DNA from 3 places in the Blautia sp. aa_0143 genome. Region 3 is predicted to be linked to each of the others. Evidence: predicted binding sites of a transcription regulator. Region 3 holds the regulator's gene; each other region holds the start of a gene.
The links. Region 3 encodes Rex, which represses fermentation and respiration genes when NADH is low (regulators of the CRP and FNR family bind a similar motif). Its sites were predicted from a motif close to ATTGTTAANTANTTAACAAT; they were not measured.
Positions count from the first base shown of each region.

Region 1: a site for Rex is predicted at 1,986-2,005, ahead of EAI83_RS01835 (oxidoreductase). Genes of this name have one in related genera too.
Region 2: a site for Rex is predicted at 1,956-1,975, ahead of EAI83_RS15285 (iron-sulfur cluster assembly scaffold protein). Genes of this name have one in related genera too.

Region 1 is NZ_RCXU01000003.1:11,018-17,464, forward strand. It holds gene EAI83_RS01815 (EutP/PduV family microcompartment system protein) at 1-50, opposite strand, end outside; gene EAI83_RS01820 (BMC domain-containing protein) at 69-500, opposite strand; gene EAI83_RS01825 (BMC domain-containing protein) at 512-877, opposite strand; gene EAI83_RS01830 (NUDIX hydrolase) at 1,188-1,691, opposite strand; gene EAI83_RS01835 (oxidoreductase) at 2,049-4,046, shown strand; gene EAI83_RS01840 (shikimate dehydrogenase) at 4,269-5,147, shown strand; gene aroD (type I 3-dehydroquinate dehydratase) at 5,185-5,946, shown strand; gene EAI83_RS01850 (hypothetical protein) at 6,182-6,447, opposite strand, start outside.
Region 2 is NZ_RCXU01000038.1:5,554-12,000, reverse strand. It holds gene EAI83_RS15290 (GGGtGRT protein) at 10-1,020, opposite strand; gene EAI83_RS15285 (iron-sulfur cluster assembly scaffold protein) at 1,061-1,753, opposite strand; gene EAI83_RS15280 (TraX family protein) at 2,000-2,737, shown strand; gene EAI83_RS15275 (transferase) at 2,862-3,530, opposite strand; gene EAI83_RS15270 (DNA topoisomerase) at 3,527-5,578, opposite strand; gene EAI83_RS15265 (formate/nitrite transporter family protein) at 5,580-6,335, opposite strand.
Region 3 is NZ_RCXU01000011.1:48,058-54,504, reverse strand. It holds gene alr (alanine racemase) at 1-675, opposite strand, end outside; gene EAI83_RS07080 (NAD(P)H-hydrate dehydratase) at 672-2,189, opposite strand; gene EAI83_RS07075 (redox-sensing transcriptional repressor Rex) at 2,251-2,898, opposite strand; gene EAI83_RS07070 (ABC-F family ATP-binding cassette domain-containing protein) at 3,113-5,029, shown strand; gene EAI83_RS07065 (pyridoxamine kinase) at 5,060-5,926, opposite strand; gene pdxR (MocR-like pyridoxine biosynthesis transcription factor PdxR) at 6,019-6,447, shown strand, end outside.

The DNA of each region.
Region 1 (6,447 bases), on a different contig from region 3:
AGGGATGTTTTGCCGGCTTCACTTCGACCCATCAGAAAAATTTTTTTCATTTTTTATCCCGTCCTGCCTCAGCTTCTGTGGATCTTACAGACATCGAATTTCAATGTCTCATGGAAAAATCGTACCACTTCCTCCACAGCTGTCATCACTTCCGTAAAACCGCCTGTCAGGATCAGCGTCCCGCAGAAACGATCCATAAATCCTACTTCCACATGAGCTGCCTTCACTGCAACATCTGCCGCAACCACGATTGCCTCCCAGGGTGTGACACGGACCATGCCGATGGCATCTCCTCTGTGATCTTCACCTTCATGAACACCGATATGTAACGCAAGATTCTCATATATCGATCTGTCATTTGGTGTAAAAACATGTGCAAAGGAAAGCTCCTTTCCAGGTACTCTCACCCGGGTCAGCCGAAGTCTTCTTCCCTTAAGGTTCTCATAATCATCATGAAACAGCCTCTCCAGCAGTTCTTCCTTTGTTATCCGTTCTTCCATGGTACACTTCCTTATCTCTTGGTGATATTGCATACTACATATCCCAGAGTATCACGGAAATAATCCACGATCTCCTCCATTGCAGTCTGCACATCGGAAATCTCTCCTGTTATGATCAGTGTTCCTGTAAAACGGTCTGCAAATCCAAGATACACATTACCGCTCTTCACAGCAATATCGGATGCGATCACAGCAGACTCGGAAGGTGTCATGTTCATGATACCAATTGCAGATGATCCATAGTCCACCTGCGGATTCAGTCCAAGCTTCTGATATATGATAGGTGCCGGACCACCCATGATATGGGCAAATGTGATCTCCTTACCGGCTACGGTTTCCTGTACGATTCTGATCTGATCTCTATGTTCATCCGCCATTGATGATTCCTCGCTTTCAAAATTTTATATTATTCTCGATCTGATAATATTGGATAATTTTATAAGCCGGATTTCATTCATCCGGCTTACAGCTTCCTAAAGTCAGGCAGATCTTTGAAATCCGCTCTGCTACCTGCTCATGGTCAAAAAACAGTCTGGCAGTTCATCTGATTTAATTTTACTATTTACCAATTTTAATGTCAAGACAATTCTTCGAAAACAAGTCAAAAAACAACGTTTTTAAAAATATAAATCCACAAAAAACAACATTTATTTTCAAATCCTCGCGGAAAACCAGTCAGAAATCTGCTCAGAACTCAAACACCTTCTTAATACTGTCATAATGTAGGAATTTTCCCTCTGCGGCAAACGCCCGGATCTGCTCCAGGGTTGCAAACATATATCCGTCTGTCTCTTCTGTCTGAAGCTTCAGATCCTTATCCTCCACATCCATGACAAAACGGTACACATCCACAAAGTAATTATCTCCTTCCCCCGGGTTCTCTCTTTTATATGTAAAAAGGTATCCGCCCTCTGCCTCACTGGCGTCCAGTCCGGTCTCCTCTTTCACCTCACGGAGTACTGCATCACGGGAAGCCTCTCCTGCCTGGGCTGCACCGCCGGAAACCTCCCACCAGCCCGGAGCCCAGGCCTTTGTCATCACACGTTTAGTAATAAGAAAGGTCTTGTCCGGTCTTGCTACCACGCCCAAAACTGTCAGATGATACTCTCCATCCTTTAAACACCAGTCATTGCGCTTCATAGTTCGTCCTGTCGGTTTCTTATCTGCATCGTAAATATCCCAGAATTCCATTTTATCTATCTCCTGTCTTTTTACAGAACGCGGAAATACAGTCTTACATTTGATCCGTTTCAGCCTGCCCGTTTCTCCGTTTTCTGTATCTTTTTTATTTGTTATGATAACACGTTAAAATCATATATGTAAACCCCTGGATCCGATACCATTTTCCAGTTAGCGTTACCGTTCTACATCTGTTTTTTTCACATTATAAACATGCAAGTACCTGCAGCCTGAAAGATGATATGCAAAAATCTATAGATTATTTTTATTATATCGCTCGTATTATGAATTAGTTTTATAGATTATTCTGTTATATAATTAACACAAACAAACGATTCTATTTAAAATAACCAGGGAGGTTTTTTTCAGATGAAGAATGATTATCCGCATATTTTTTCCCCATTAACCGTTAAAAATATGACTATCAAGAACCGTATTGTTATGATGCCGATGGGCACCAACTACGGTGAACAGAACGGCGAAATGAGTTTTCTTCATATCAATTATTATGAGCAGCGTGCAAAGGGTGGCACAGGTCTCATCATCGTAGAGAACGCAAGCATCGATTCCCCGCAGGGCTCCAACGGAACCACACAGCTGCGCATCGACCATGACAACTATCTGCCACGTCTTTTCAAATTCTGTGAAAATATTCATAGATACGGAACAAAGATCGCGATCCAGATCAACCATGCCGGAGCTTCCGCTGTTTCTTCCAGGATCAACATGCAGCCGGTTTCCGCATCTGACGTTCCATCCAAAGAAGGCGGCGAGATCCCGCGTCCTCTTTCCAAAGACGAGATTCTTCACATCGTAAAAAAATACGGTGAGGCTGCAAAACGTGCACAGACAGCTGGCTTTGATGCGGTAGAGATCCATGCAGGACACTCCTATCTGATTAGTCAGTTCCTCTCCCCGATCACAAACAAGCGTACCGATGAATTCGGCGGATCTGTTGAGAACCGTACCCGTTTCTGCCGTATGGTCATCGATGAGGTAAGAAAACAGGTAGGACCTTTCTTCCCGATCATGCTCCGTCTCAGTGCGGATGAGCTGATGGAGGGTGGAAATACACTGGAGGATACTCTGGAATACCTGGAGCATCTTCAGGAAGAGGTTGATATCTTCGATGTTTCCTGCGGACTTAACGGTTCCATCCAGTACCAGATCGATGCAAATTATCTCCCGGACGGATGGCGTTCCTACATGGCAAAGGCCGTAAGAGAAAAATTCAACAAGCCATGTATCTCCATGGGTAATGTCCGTGACCCGAAGGTTGCTGAGCGTATCCTGGCTGACGGTGATGCAGACCTGATCGGTATGGGCCGTGGTCTGATCGCAGACCCTGCATGGGTAAACAAGGTTGCCACAGGTCATGAGTGTGACCTCCGCAAATGTATCTCCTGTAACGTTGGCTGTGCCGGAAACCGTATCGGTGTAAACCGTCCGATCCGCTGTACTGTAAACCCATCGGTTCTTGAGGGCGATGTATATAAGAAAAAACATGTAAATAAAAACTGCAACGTGGTCGTTATCGGCGGAGGCACTGCCGGACTGGAAGCTGCCTGTACAGCCGCAGAGGTTGGATGCAATACCTTCCTTCTTGAAAAAGGCAATGAGCTTGGCGGACTTGCATCTCTGATCTCAAAGATCCCTGCAAAGAACCGTCTTGCTGATTTCCCGCACTATCTCATGCATCGTGCTGAACAGCTTGATAATCTTTACATCTTCAAAAACACAGAAGGAACACCGGAAAACATCCGCAAGTTCCATCCGAATATCATCGTAAGCTCCACCGGCTCCGCTCCGCTTCTGCCTCCGATTGCAGGACTGAAGGATCGTATTGACAACGAGAACCATAATATTTATTCTATTCTTGGTATGATCAGCCACATTAATGATTTTCCGAAGGATCTGGAAGGCAAAAAGGTTGTTGTTGTAGGCGGCGGTGCTGTAGGTCTTGATGTTGTGGAATTCTTTGCTGACAGAAACGCAGACATCTCTATCGTTGAGATGATGGATCAGATCGGACGTGATCTTGACCCGGTAAGCAAAAATGACACAAAGACCATGATGAAAAAACACAATGTACATCAGCTTACAAAAACTGCTCTCCTTGAGGTTAAGGATTCTTCCTTCCTTGTCAGGGGCGACGGTGAGCCTTATGAGCTTCCATTTGAGTACGGCTTCGTATGTCTCGGAATGAGAGCTCAGGGACAGCTTTACCAGAACCTCACAGAGGAATTTTCTTCTGAGGATGTTGAGATCATGAACATCGGCGACAGCCAGAGAGCAAGACGAATCATTGACGGTACCCAGGAAGGACGCAATATCCTTACCATTCTTGAGCAGAAAGGATACCTTTAATATTTTTCCGCTATACCCTTTCCGGGAACACTTCAATCCTTCTACCGGAAAGTGTATATAGATCTGTTACAGTTCACTCGGTGATCCGTAACATAGATTTTCCACGTCTTCCTCCCCCGCAGCCGTCCGAAGAATGTCCGCAGCTTCTTCAGATCTATGTGGTGGGAGGTTTAAAAAAGACAAATCTTCATCCAGATTTTACCAATGAGAGGAGTTATTACCATGTCAGAAAGAATCACAGGACATACCGAGCTGATTGGTCTTATGGCATATCCGATCCGCCACTCCAGCTCTCCTGCCATGCAGAATGAAGCTTTTGCAAAGCTTGGCTATGATTATGCATATCTTTCATTTGAGGTTGGTGCAGACGAGATCGAGGATGCTGTAAATGCCATCCGTACTCTGAAAATGAGAGGTTCCAACGTTTCCATGCCGAACAAAACTCTGGTAGGCCAGTACCTTGACGAGCTTTCACCGGCAGCAGAAATGTGCGGCGCTGTAAACACCATCGTTAATGATCATGGTCATCTTACAGGCCATATCACAGACGGTATCGGATTTATGGCAGCACTGAAAGACAATAACATCAACGCCATCGGAAAGAAAATGACCATCGTAGGTGCAGGTGGTGCCGCAACTGCTATCGAGATCCAGGCAGCACTTGACGGTGTAGGCGAGATTGTGATCTTCAACCGCAAAGATGAATTCTGGGACCGTGCAGTATCTACGGTAGAAAAGATCAACACCAGAACTTCAAGCCATGCTGTTCTCTATGATCTGGCTGATCTCGACCAGCTGAAAAAAGAAATGGCTGACAGTTATATTTTCGTAAATGCGACAGGTGTTGGAATGAAACCACTGGAAGGTCAGTCCGTTGTTCCGGACAAGTCTTACTTCCGCCCGGAGCTTATCGTTGTTGACGTGCCTTACTCCCCTCTTGAAACTGCTATGCGTTCTATGGCAAAGGAAGTTGGCTGCAAGACAATGAACGGCCTTGGCATGATGCTTTTCCAGGGCTCCGCTGCATTTGAACTGTGGACCGGCGAACCGATGCCGATCGAACATATGAAAGAGATTCTTAACATCAGATACGACGACTAAACTGCTATCTGTTCCTGTCGTATCAGAAAGGACCATTATGAAAACAGTTCAGGTAAGAAATATCACACTCGGAGAGGGAAGACCGAAGATCTGTGTCCCGATCGTGGGACAGACAAAGGATGATATCCTCCTTGAGGCAGGGACCTTCGCAAGGATCCCTGTAGACGTTGTGGAATGGCGTGTTGACTGGTTTGAGGACGTTTTTGACACAGACAAGGTTCTGGATGTGGCAAAAGATCTCCAGACCGTTTTAAAGGACACTCCGATCCTCTTCACCTTCCGTACTGCAAAGGAAGGCGGAGAAAAAGCGATCTCCAACGAAGCTTACAAAGCACTCAACATGGCTGTCGCAAAAAGCGGCTATGTAGATCTCATTGATGTAGAAGCCTTCACAGGTGAGGAGATCGTAAAAAGCATGATCCAGGAAGCACACAGCTATGGTGTAAAGGTCATCGCTTCCAACCATGATTTTGACGCAACTCCTGAGAAGTATGAGATCGTGCGCCGTCTTCGCATGATGCAGGACTATGGCGCAGATATCCCGAAAATGGCTGTTATGCCAAGAAACAAACAGGACGTGCTTACACTCTTAAGTGCCACGCTGGAAATGTCCGAGCAGTTCGCCGACCGCCCGATCATTACCATGTCCATGGCAGGTACAGGTGTTGTCAGCCGTCTCGCTGGTGAAACCTTCGGTTCCGCCCTTACCTTCGGTGCAGCTACCAAAGCTTCCGCACCGGGACAGATCAATGTCAACGAGCTTGCACAGGTTCTTGACATTATCCACAAAAGCCTGTGATCCTGTAACCTCCCATAAAAAGGATCTACGGTAGATTTTTGTAACAGAACGCGAATTATAAACCAGTTTTTAAACCCAATTGATGTAACAAATTTTTGCAATTTTAATTCCATAATAGCAAATCTATTAAAATAATAATTAAAAACAACAAATCTCATGACAAAAAAAGAAGTGTGCTGACCCATCCAGCACACTTCTTCTTTTTCTGTTTTTTATATCTTTGTTATTCCTCTGATCAATTTTTATCCTCGATGGCATTCTCCTCTTTCTTTCTGGGGTCCCAGTTTGAAAGGAAGATATTCAGACCGAAGCCTACAGCCAAGGCCCATGCGGATGCCCATGCAGTTCCCTGGGTTGCAAGCACAGCTGCCATAACACCTGCGATCATCTTGTCACGGTCTGTTCTGCAGTAATCCATACCGATCCTTGCACAGACAAATGCCTGGAACATCAGAGTAATGGAGGAACCGACTCCGAAGATCGGACGGAAGAAGCTTACAA
Region 2 (6,447 bases), on a different contig from region 3:
TGCTTATATTTAGAACTTGCCAGCGTCAGCAGCTTCCTGTACGGAAACAGCTACAGCAACTGTCATACCAACCATCGGGTTGTTTCCGGCGCCGATAAGACCCATCATCTCTACGTGAGCCGGTACGGAAGAAGATCCTGCGAACTGAGCGTCAGAATGCATACGTCCAAGTGTATCAGTCATACCGTAGGAAGCAGGACCTGCTGCCATGTTGTCCGGATGAAGTGTACGTCCTGTACCACCGCCGGAAGCAACGGAGAAGTATTTTTTGCCTTTCTCGTTGCACTCTTTTTTGTATGTTCCTGCTACCGGATGCTGGAAACGAGTCGGGTTCGTGGAGTTTCCTGTGATGGAAACGTCAACGCCCTCTTTCCACATGATCGCAACACCTTCCGGAACGCTGTTAGCGCCGTAGCAGTTAACCTTTGCACGAAGTCCCTCTGAATAGGATTTACGGAATACTTCCTTAACCTCGTTCTTATATGGATCATACTCTGTCTCTACATATGTAAAGCCGTTGATACGGGAGATGATCTGAGCAGCGTCTTTTCCAAGACCGTTCAGGATAACACGAAGAGGTTTTTTACGAACCTTGTTTGCTTTCTCTGCGATACCGATAGCACCCTCAGCTGCTGCGAAAGACTCATGTCCTGCAAGGAAGCAGAAGCAGTCTGTCTCTTCCTCAAGGAGCATCTTTCCAAGGTTTCCATGTCCAAGACCTACTTTACGTGTGTCTGCAACGGATCCCGGGATACAGAAAGCCTGAAGGCCTTCTCCGATAGCTGCTGCTGCGTCAGCGGCTCTTCTGCAGCCTTTTTTGATCGCGATAGCTGCACCTACTGTGTAAGCCCAGCAAGCGTTCTCGAAGCAGATCGGCTGAATGCCTTTGATCTGATCGTAAACGTTCAGTCCTGCGTCTTTAGTGATTTTCTCAGCTTCTTCGATAGAAGCGATTCCATAGCTGTTTAAAACAGAATTGATCTTGTCAATTCGTCTCTCATATGATTCAAATAAAGCCATTTCCTGTAACCTCCTGATATTTTCACCTTACGAAGTGTAATTACTCTTTTCTTGGGTCGATGATCTTAACAGCATCTGCAACACGGCCGTACTGACCTTTTGCTTTCTCCCATGCTGTGTTCGGGTCATCACCTTTCTTAATGAAGTCAGTCATTTTTCCAAGGCTTACGAACTGATATCCGATGATCTCATCGTTCTCGTCAAGAGCGATACCTGTAACATAACCCTCAGCCATCTCAAGGTAACGAGGTCCTTTTTTCAGAGTTCCATACATTGTACCAACCTGAGAACGAAGTCCTTTTCCAAGGTCCTCAAGACCAGCGCCTACTGCAAGTCCGTCCTCGGAGAATGCAGACTGGGAACGTCCGTAAACGATCTGAAGGAAAAGCTCTCTCATAGCTGTATTGATTGCATCACATACAAGGTCTGTGTTCAGTGCCTCCATAACGGTAAGTCCTGGAAGGATCTCAGAAGCCATAGCTGCAGAGTGAGTCATTCCTGAACATCCGATTGTCTCAACAAGTGCCTCCTGGATGATTCCCTCTTTAACGTTAAGGGAAAGCTTACAAGCACCCTGCTGCGGAGCACACCAGCCAACACCGTGTGTAAATCCGGAGATATCCTTTACTTCTTTTGCCTGAACCCATTTTGCTTCTTCCGGGATCGGAGCGGCACCATGATGTACGCCCTGTGCCACTGGACACATTTCTTCTACTTCGCGTGAATAAATCATTTTAAAACTCCTTTCAAGTATAGATTGACCGATGTTATTGAGAAAAAAAGTTCGATAACACCCTATGGCTATTTTCTCACAAAACCTTTGTTTCGTCCAGTCATATTTGATAAAATTTTGCCATAAAACGCATAATATTGGTAGTTATTCCGGCAGTATTGCATGCCTAACTGTCAAATATTTCTGGCAACTGCTGTATGTATGTGATAATATATTAGCAAGTTTAACCCTGGAGGTATATTTTTCATGAATGCATCTGTGGATTCTGTTTTTCCAGAAAAATACCGCATTCTCAGCGGAAGCGCTCTGAAGATGATCGCGGTCATCACCATGCTGATCGATCATATCGGAGCTGTGCTACTCAGTATGTATCAGCCCGCACAGAAAATCCTGTTTACACTTTTCGGCAGAGAATATACTGTATATCTTATTTTCCGCGATATCGGAAGAGCTGCTTTTCCCATCTTCTGTTTTCTCCTGCTGGAAGGCTTCCGGCATACACGGAGCCGGTTCCTCTATGGAAGAAATCTCCTTCTTTTTGCGCTGCTTTCAGAAATTCCGTGGAATCTGATGTTTACAAATACGCTGCGTTACGAAAGACAAAATGTGTTTTTCACGCTTTTCCTCGGATATCTGGCCTTTTGTGCCATCGAATATTTCCAGACCAGACCTTCGATGCAGTTTCTCTGCATCCTGGGACTGCTTGTTGTTTCCATTTTTCTGAAAGCAGACTATGGATGGCGGGGGTATATCTTCCTGCTGATCATGTACTATATGCGAAACGATAAGCCAGGCCAGGCAATCCTCGGAAGCTGCTGGCTTTACTATGAATGGAGAGCCTCCTTTGCCTTTCTGTCCATTAACCTGTACAATGGAAAAAGAGGCTTCATCCGCGGAAAATCAGCAAAATATTTCTTTTACTGGTTTTACCCAGTCCATATTATAGGACTGGTCATACTTCGACAGCTTTTGTTTTTATCTTAATCCCGCCCGCTCCCGGTCGGTTCATCCTTCCACGACCAATACTGTTGCATCCATCACCCCATCAAAAAAAAGCTGCACTTTCTCAAAAGTGCAGCTTAAATGCGTGTCCAGAAGAATCTGTTTCTTATTTTTTCTTTACGATCTCTTTTGCATTTTTATAAATGGAATCCGCCGGAACACATCCACGTACCGGTGACAGCGGGTAAATATTGGAATTCCGTCCGATCACAGTACCGGGATTCAGCACAGAACCGCATCCGACTTCAACATGATCCCCGAGCATCGCTCCGAATTTCTTAAGACCGGTTTCGATCTTTTCATCCCCGTCTTTTACGACAACCAGCTTCTTGTCTGATTTTACGTTGGAACAGATCGATCCGGCACCCATGTGGGACTTATATCCCAGCACAGCATCTCCAACATAATTATAATGAGGAACCTGAACCTTGTTAAACAGCACTGCATTCTTAAGCTCTGTGGAATTTCCCACAACTGCGCCCTCACCAACGATAGCCTTGCCGCGGATAAATGCACAGTGGCGCACCTCGGCGTCTCTGCCAATGATAGCCGGTCCGGTGATACTTGCAGTCGGCGCAACTGTAGCGGATCTTGCGATCCATACATTTTCGCCCTTCTCCTCATATTCAGAAGGATCCAGTGTTTTTCCAAGCTTAATAATGAAATCTCCGATCTCCGGAAGAACCTCCCACGGATAGGTTTTTCCCTCAAAAAGCTCTGCTGCAATGGTCTCATTCAGATCCAGCATATTGCTGATAGTAAAATCTTTCATCATGATGATCTCTTTCCTCCCTGTCTGGAAGCTCGCTCCGGCTTCCTGTAGTTTACAGCGGCCACATCAAAAAACTGCCGCAGGTTATACTGATAATTGCTTGCCTCCACCTGCCGGGTACGTACCCGCACAAAATGCTCCAGCTTGTCCATATATTCCTGTTCCGTGATGCTGCCCTCTGCCACATAGGTGAGCCCCTTTTCCCAGCTTGCCGTAAGCTCCGGGTTCAGAAGCTGCCGGATAGAACAATTTACCACATCAAAGATCATTTCCCCAAGAAGCGTTGGAGTGATCACCTGGGTCTTTTTGTTCAGTGCCAGATATTTGATGTTAAAAAGCTTCTTCAGGATCTCGGCACGGGTAGCACTGGTGCCGATCCCGCTTCCCTTGATCTGGGCTCGAAGCTCCTCATCCTCGATCAGCTGTCCTGCATTTTCCATGGCAAGGATCATGGAACCGGAATTGTATCGTTTGGGCGGTGAAGTCTCACCCTCCTTGATACTCAAACCGTTCACAGGAAGTATATCACCCTTTTTCAGCTTCTGCAACGCCTCCAGGAGCACAGTATCACAGGAAACCTCGTCTTCCTCTCCATTTCCGTTTTTCTCACTGTCTGAAGCCCTTTTCCGCGAAAAAGAATTGGTGGCGATCTTCAGATAGCCTTCTTCTTTGAGAACCTTAAAGGATGAAAAGAATGCCTCGCCGTCCAGCTTCGTCACAAGACTCACCTTCTGATAAACGGCCGGCGGATAAAAAATACACAAAAATCTCCGTACAATAGTCTCGTACACACGCTGCGCAGTAAGAGACACGCTTCCCAGCGCATTCAATCCCTGACCGGTAGGAATGATCGCATAATGGTCTGTGATCTGCTTGTCATTCACATATCTGGTCTTTGCAATGCTTTTCCAGGATTCCATCCCCAAAACCTCTGCCGCCGCAGCACCGGCCTGCTGATAATTTCGAAGACCGGATATATTCTTGTATATCTCCTTGGCCACTGCCGTGGAAAGAACTCTGGCATCCGTTCTCGGATAAGTCACCAGCTTCTTCTCATAAAGCTCCTGTACGATCCGGAGTGTCTCGTCCGGACTGATCTTAAACAGCTTTGAGCACACATTCTGAAGCTCCGCCAGGTTAAAAAGAAGCGGCGGATTTTTGTTTTCTTTTTTTCGTTCCACCTTTTCCACAATACAGGAAAGGGGCTGGTTCACCATCAGCTGATCGATCAGCATCTGTGCATGCTCTTTTTTCCTGAAGCCGTTTTCTTTATAAAGATACGGGGACTGGAAATACCGGCTGCCTTCCACAGCTCTCCATTCACCGTCAAAATTTTCGCCTGCAAGTCCAATGCTGCCAAGGACACGGTAAAACGGTGTCTTCACAAAGACACGGATCTCCCGTTCTCTCCGCACCACCATGCCAAGAACACAGGTCATCACACGCCCAACTGCAATGGCCTGATATTTGGAATGGAGATAATTGGTGACACTGCTTCCGTAGCGCAAGGTCAGAACTCTGGAAAAATTGATTCCCATAAGATAATCTTCCTTTGCGCGGAGATACGCAGATGCTGCCAGATTATCATACTCCGAGATATCCTTCGCTTCACGGATCCCTCTTAAGATCTCTTCCTCTGTCTGGGAATCGATCCACACACGTTTCTGGACTTTTCCCTTTACTCCTGCCATCTGGGCTACCAGACGGTAGATATATTCACCCTCACGTCCGGAGTCGGTACACACATAAATGGTATCCACATCCGGCCGGTTCAGCAGTCCTTTTACGATCTCGAACTGCTTTTTGACCCCGGGGATCACTTCATATTTGAATTCGCGCGGCAAAAAAGGCAGGGTATCAAAACTCCACCTTTTAAACTTGATATCATATTTTTCGGGATAGCTCATGGTAACCAGATGTCCTACACACCAGGTTACCACAGAATCATCAGATTCCAGATATCCGTCTTTTCTCTGACCGTTGATCTTCAAAGCCTTCGCAAATTCCTGTGCCACGCTGGGCTTCTCCGCTATGTATAAAGCCTTTGCCATACTATTTATCTGCACTCATCTTTCTAAGCGGCCATGCCAGAAGCACAGCTCCGCCAACTATATTTCCCAGTGTTACGATCACCATGCTTTTAAGCATAGCGCCGACAGACAATCCTGGCACCATACAGAATGCAACTGTAAAAATACCCATATTTGCAATACAATGCTCAAATCCGCTGACAACGAAACCTGAAATACAGATCACGATCATCAGGAACTTGCCTGACTCACTCTTCAGCTTAATGCCGCAGAGAACAGCAAGACAGACGAAGAAATTACAAAGTACCGCACGGAAAAACATCTGTCCTGCCGGAATACTCAGTTTTCCGTTTATAAATCCGGCAAAATAATCTGCTGTACCGGACGCTCCTGCACCTGCAAAGATCAGCGCCAGGATCAGGCATCCCACAAAATTGCCGATGTAACTGATTCCCCAGACCTTGCCTACGTCTTTCCATGATACGCTCTTGTCATACGCACCAAAAGCCATTACCAGATTGTTACCGGTAAACAGCTCTCCTCCTACCATTACGATCAGCAAGACCGCAATGGAGAACACGATGGCTCCAAGGAATTTCCCCCATTCCGGGAAAGTTTTGGAAAATACATTTCCAACAACGTTACTGTAGATCATCGCCACATCAATAAAAAATCCGGCCATGATCGCCCGCATAAAGTATTTTCCGAAATTGCTGTTCAGTAAGTTTATCTTACCCTTCGCAGCGGTTGACAGTTTCTCTACATCCTCCCTGTTCATAAATAGCACCTCCACATATTTTTAGCAAGCGTGGCACTTTGTTACTGCTTCTTTGTTCACAGTAACACGCTTTCCGGAAATCTGCTTGTTATATTGTAACACTTTACCAATT
Region 3 (6,447 bases):
ACCGGCACGAACGACATTGAGATTTGCTTCCGGAACACGGATGATACCTGCACTGTTGGAGCAGTGACGTACCGGAATATGAACACCTCTTTTTTCCAGAAGCTCTGCAAAACGGAGATAACGGTCCAGCTGCACCAGTGCAGGAGAACGGTCGGTCTCATCCGCCCTGGCAAAATGGGTAAACATTCCCTCGATCACCAGATTCGGGATTTTTGAGATTTTTTCGATCTTTACCGCATTTTCCGGAATATCCGCATATCCGATCCTTGTCATTCCCGTATCCAGAGCCAGATGAATATGTACATTTTTTCCAATGCGTGCACCTGCTTTTGCATATTCTGCCGCTGTATTAAGATCCGATATGGTGATCCGGATATCATTGGCTGCAAGCTCTTCATAATATTCCTCAAATACAAGGCCAAGGATCAGGACAGGCTTGGTGATCCCTGCATGCCGAAGCTCCAGTGCCTCCTCTGCAGTAGCTGTTGCAAATCCCCAGATATAGTCATAGTCCTGGATCAGACGGGCAATAGCTCTGGCACCATGACCATAACCGTCTGCCTTGATCACAGCGATGATCTTTGTCCCTTCTTTGACATTTTTATGCATTTCCTCAAAATTGTGGGCAATGGCATCCAGTGATACCAGTGCTTTTACTCTCTCGTATTTTTTCATAATCCCGACTCCTCTTCACCTATAGCTAATGCCTTGGGCAGATATTCTATGATATCTCCTGCCAGCATACTGCGCTTTCCTTTTTCAGCGGCTGCAAGATCACCGCAAAGTCCGTGAAGATAAACACCTAACGCGGCCTTTAAAACCATGGGAGGCTGTTCCTCCGTTTTCAGATACATACATAACACTGCTGCCAGGATCCCGGAAAGCACATCTCCGCTTCCTGCAGTTGCCATTCCGGAATTACCGGAAAGATTCAGATACATCTGGCCTTTTTCATCTGCGATCACCGTACATGCATCCTTCAATACGCACACAGAGCCTGTTTCCGCAGCACATTTCAGTGCAGTATCTGCGATCTCATGCTGGATCTCCTGGATCGTTCTGCCACTGAGCCGGCTCATTTCTCCGATATGCGGTGTCAGGACTACATGCTCTCCCAGATACTGATACCACTGTGGATGTGCAGCCAGAAGGTTCAGGCCGTCCGCATCCAGGATCAGCGGCTTTTTCTCCCGGGCAGCCGCCGTGAGAAACCACTGTTCTCTCTCACGGCTGGCCACTGATGTTCCAAGTCCCGGTCCGATCACGATCACATCACACCAGGATAGAAGCTGTTCATTGGATTCCTGATCAAAGCGGCTGCAGACCATAGCCTCCGGAAGGAGTATCTGCAGTGGGATCCTGTTGGCTTCCACAGTCTGGATCTTTACCATTCCCGCACCGGCACGAAGTGCTGCACTGGCGCTTAAATAAGCGGCTCCGCACATTCCCTCACTTCCGGTCACAAAGAGCACTTTTCCGAAGGTACCCTTGTTTCCGCCGGGATCACGTTCCGGAAACAGCTTCAGATCTTTATTTTCCAGACAGGCGGCAGATGCAGTCACAGCTTCCTGCTCATAGATCCCGATATCGGCGGTAACGATCCTTCCTGCATACAGTCTTCCCGGATAAAAGCAAAGACCTCTTTTCCGGTAGGCAAATGTGACAGTCAGATCGGCGCTGAAGGCAATTCCCATTTCCAGGCCAGTATCTCCGTTCACTCCTGACGGGATGTCAACTGCGATCTTTTTGGCCCTCGCACTGTTCATCTCATGGATGATATCAGCATAATGCCCCTCGATCGGACGCGTCAGGCCTACCCCAAACACGGCATCTACTATAGTAGTATATTCACTCCACTGCGGGTTATTCACCTCCGGGACACGATAACCGGAAGCGATCTTATACTGAAGAGCGGTCTCGCTGGTCATTTTATCTTTGTTTCCGACCATATAAAACTCTACCCGGATCCCCTTCAGATGGAACAATCTGGCAACAGCGATACCGTCACCGCCATTATTTCCGCTTCCGCAGACTACCAGGATCCTTTCGTCCTTCTGGAGATACTTTTCTGTTTCCTCTACCACCTTCAGTGCTGCCCGCTCCATCAGAACCTCGGAGGGAACTCCGATCTCACGGATCGTTGTGGAGTCCAGATCCTTCATTTCTTTGCAGGTAACAAGCTTCTTCATTCTGTCTTCTGCCTCCCCTCTGTCATAGAGAAAGCTGCCGTTTCCGGCAGCTTAACAATTCTTACTTATCCACATGTTCCTGCCTGTATTTGCTGAGATTATAAGACAGTGTCATCAGACTCTCGGAAAGATGAACGTTCTCTACGATCACATCATCCGGTGTCTCAAGATCGAGATGTGCAAAATTCCAGATTGCCTTGATCCCGTTCTCCACCAGGATATCTGCCATTTCCTTGGCTTTATTCTTGGGAAGTGTCAGAATCGCGATCTCCACGTTATTCTCTCTCAGGAAAAACGGAAGCTCACTGAGCATCTGGATCTCAAGTCCACGGACTGCGATGCCCTCAAGCACAGGATTTACGTCAAAGATACCAACCAGCCTGAAGCCACGCTTCTCAAAATCCACATAATTGGCAAGTGCCTGTCCCAGATTACCGGCACCCAGAATGATCATCGGATGAACGGTATCCAGTCCCAGGATCTTACCGATCTCTGTATAAAGATAGTGTACATTATAACCATACCCCTGCTGCCCAAAACCGCCAAAATTATTAAGATCCTGACGGATCTGAGAAGCTGTGGTATGCATCTTCTTACTTAATTCATTGGAAGAAATACGTTCTACATTATCTTCCATCAGCTCTCCTAAGTAGCGGTAATAGCGTGGCAGACGCTTAATCACCGCTTTCGAGATTTGTTTTGTCTCCACGATAGTTTTCCTCCTTACCTTACACTAGGTTAATTATAACGAATTGACATTTTCCTGTCAATTAAAGTTGTCTATTCTGTACAAATTTCTTTTTATTTTTTCTAATAATTGATTTTTTCTTTGAAATCCCGGCAGTTTCCGTTATAATAGGTGGAGGATTTTTCCCTGTTCAGACATAAACAGGGGTGATTCTTTATACAGGAGGACAGTTTTTATGATTTTATCATGTCAGAATATATGCAAGGCCTTTGGCGAAAAAGTAATTTTAAATGATGCATCCTTTCACATTGAAGACCGTGAAAAGGCTGCTCTGATCGGCTGCAACGGTGCAGGAAAGACCACACTGCTGCGTATCATCATGCAGGAGCTTTCTGCTGATTCCGGTACCGTGGTGCTTGCCCGGGATAAAAATATCGGCTATCTTGCCCAGTACCAGGATATCCACGGACATCATACCATCTACGAGGAGCTTCTTACCACCAAGCAGCACATCATCGATATGGAACGCCGTATCCGCAATATGGAACAGGAAATGAACACGGTGACCGGTGATGAGCTGAACCGTCTGATGGAAACCTATACCCGCCTGACCCATCAGTTTGAGCTGGAGAACGGATACGCTTACAAAAGTGAGCTGACCGGTGTCTTAAAGGGTCTCGGCTTCACGGAGGAAGATTATGACAAGCAGATCGAAACTCTTTCCGGCGGTCAGAAAACCCGTGTGGCGCTGGGCAAGATGCTTCTTTCCAAGCCGGATATCCTGCTTCTGGATGAGCCAACCAATCACCTGGATATGGAAAGCATCTCCTGGCTGGAAACTTATCTTCTGAATTATCCGGGAGCTGTTTTTATCGTCTCCCATGACCGTTATTTTCTGGATAAGGTGGTCACCAAGGTCATTGAGATCGAAGCCGGACAGACCCGCGTATACAGCGGCAACTACTCTGCCTATGCTCTCAAGAAGGCTCAGCTTCGTGACGCACAGTACAAGGCATACTTAAATCAGCAGCGGGATATCAAGCATCAGGAAGCCGTTATCGCCAAGCTGAAATCCTTTAACCGTGAAAAATCCATCAAGCGTGCGGAAAGCCGTGAAAAAATGCTGGACCGTGTACAGAGGATCGAAAAGCCTCTTGAGCTCCAGGACCGGATGCGTATCTCGCTGGAACCACGGGTGTTAAGCGGAAACGATGTGCTCCACGTGGAAGCGCTTTCCAAGGCCTTTCCGGGACAGACCCTGTTCTCCGATATCTCCTTTGATATCAAACGCGGCGAGCGTGTGGCACTGATCGGAAACAACGGAACCGGAAAGACCACCATGCTGAAGATCATCAACGGTCTTATTGAGGCAGATGCCGGCAAATTTTCCCTTGGTTCCAAGGTGCAGATCGGTTATTACGATCAGGAACATCATGTTCTGCACATGGACAAAACAATTTTCCAGGAGATCTCCGATACTTATCCGACTCTCACAGAGACTGAGATCCGAAATATGCTTGCTGCATTTCTCTTTACCGGAGATGATGTTTTCAAGGAGATCTCCGCACTTTCCGGTGGAGAAAGAGGCCGTGTTTCCCTTGCAAAGCTGATGCTTTCCGAAGCCAACTTTCTGATCCTTGACGAGCCTACCAACCATCTGGATATTGCCTCCAAGGAGATCCTGGAGGAAGCACTGGTCAGCTACACCGGTACAGTCCTTTATGTATCCCATGACCGTTACTTTATCAATCAGACTGCGACCAGGATCATGGAGCTGACAAACCAGGCAGTGGTAAATTACATCGGTGATTATGATTACTATCTGGAAAAGAAGGAGGAGCTGACCAGTACCTATGCACCGGGAAGCACTTCTCCGGAGGCACCTGCAGAAGAAAAAGCGGTTTCCGAGAACAAGCTTTCCTGGCAGCAGATGAAGGAAGAACAGGCAAAGAAACGAAAACGGGAAGCCGAGCTGAAAAAAGTCGAAGCCCGTATCGAAGAGCTGGAAACAAGAGACAGCGAGATTGACGAAACCATGGTCCTTCCGGATGTCTGTACCAATGTAGCGGAATGTACAAAGCTAAGCCGCGAAAAAGCAGCCATCGCTGAAGAACTGGAAGAGCTTTATGAAAAATGGGAAGAGCTGGCCTGACGGTCAGCTCTTTTTTATCCCCTTATGTTTTTATGGAAGCAGCATGCCGAGATGCTGTTCAAAGCATACGCCATCGTTACGGTCTGTTCCTTCCTCCACCGCATCCCGGATCGATGCCGAGATAAAGTCCACGGCCAGCTCTGCACAGGTTTTCATGGAATATCTTTTTACCAGCCCTGCACTGAGCACGGATGCAAAAAGATCTCCTGTCCCGGAATAGCTTCCGCCGGATTTCTCTGCAAATACCCAGGAGCTGTTTCCGTTTTCCAGGACAAGATTTCCCATTTTCAGAGACTGCCCCTCCTCCCTGTGATCCACTCCGGTGATCACAACGGCAGGAAGTGAAAATTTCCGGGCAAGTCCGCACCCGATCTCCCGGATCTCTTCCATCCGCCGGGCCTCTGATGCCTTTTGCAGTTCCTTCCAGATCTCCTCCATTTTTTCTTTTCCGTAGAGAAGAAGGAGGGCTTCCGTAAGGTTCGGTGTGATCACATAGGAACGACGTGTCAGTTCGCAGAACCGGCTGCGAAGCTCTTCTGTATAGATCGGATAAACCGCGCCGTCATCCCCCATCACCGGATCTGTAAGGATCAGAGTATCCTTCCCTGCAAACGCATCCATAAATTTCAGAATCCTGTCTGCCTGCTTATCATCAGAAAGAAATCCAGTATAGATCCCATCCGGGAAAAATCCTCTTTTTTTCCACTGCTCCATATATGGTTCCATATGCTCTGTGAAATCCTCACAGAAATAACTTTCATAACCGGTCTGGTTGCTTAAAACAGCGGTGGGAAGTGGACACGCCTGGACCCCCATCACCGAAATCACCGGGATCGCTGCTGTCAGTGAACATTTCCCCAGCCCGGAAAGATCATTGATCACTGCTATTTTTTTCATGGTAATTCTCCAGTCTTGAGTTTTTTTCTGTAATATTATAGAATGAACTGTCAGGTTTACGCAATCATTTTTGGAAGGAAATCATCATACTTATGTTAAATATATCTGCAGAACACAAAAAAGAACACCTTTATCTGGAGGTTTATCACTATTACCGGAAGCTGATCCTGGAAGGCCGTCTCCTTCCCGGAAGCAAAATGCCCTCCCTCCGCAAATGCGCCCAGGAGCTGAAGCTGAGCCGTACCACCATCGAAAATGCCTATCTTCTGCTGGCAGCAGACGGCTATATCATCGCCAGGGCACAGAGCGGCTATTATGTCACCGGCATTGCTTCCAAGCAGCATCTGCTTACCCCCGAAAAACAGGATAAGGATATCACGCCCTGCCTTTATGATTTTGCCTCTTCCGGTGTTGACCGGGAAAGCTTCCGTTTTGATCTGTGGCAGCGTTACATCAAAAGCGCCCTCCGCCAGGGCGACCGTATGCTTTCTTATGGCGAACCCCAGGGCGAAAGCGATTTC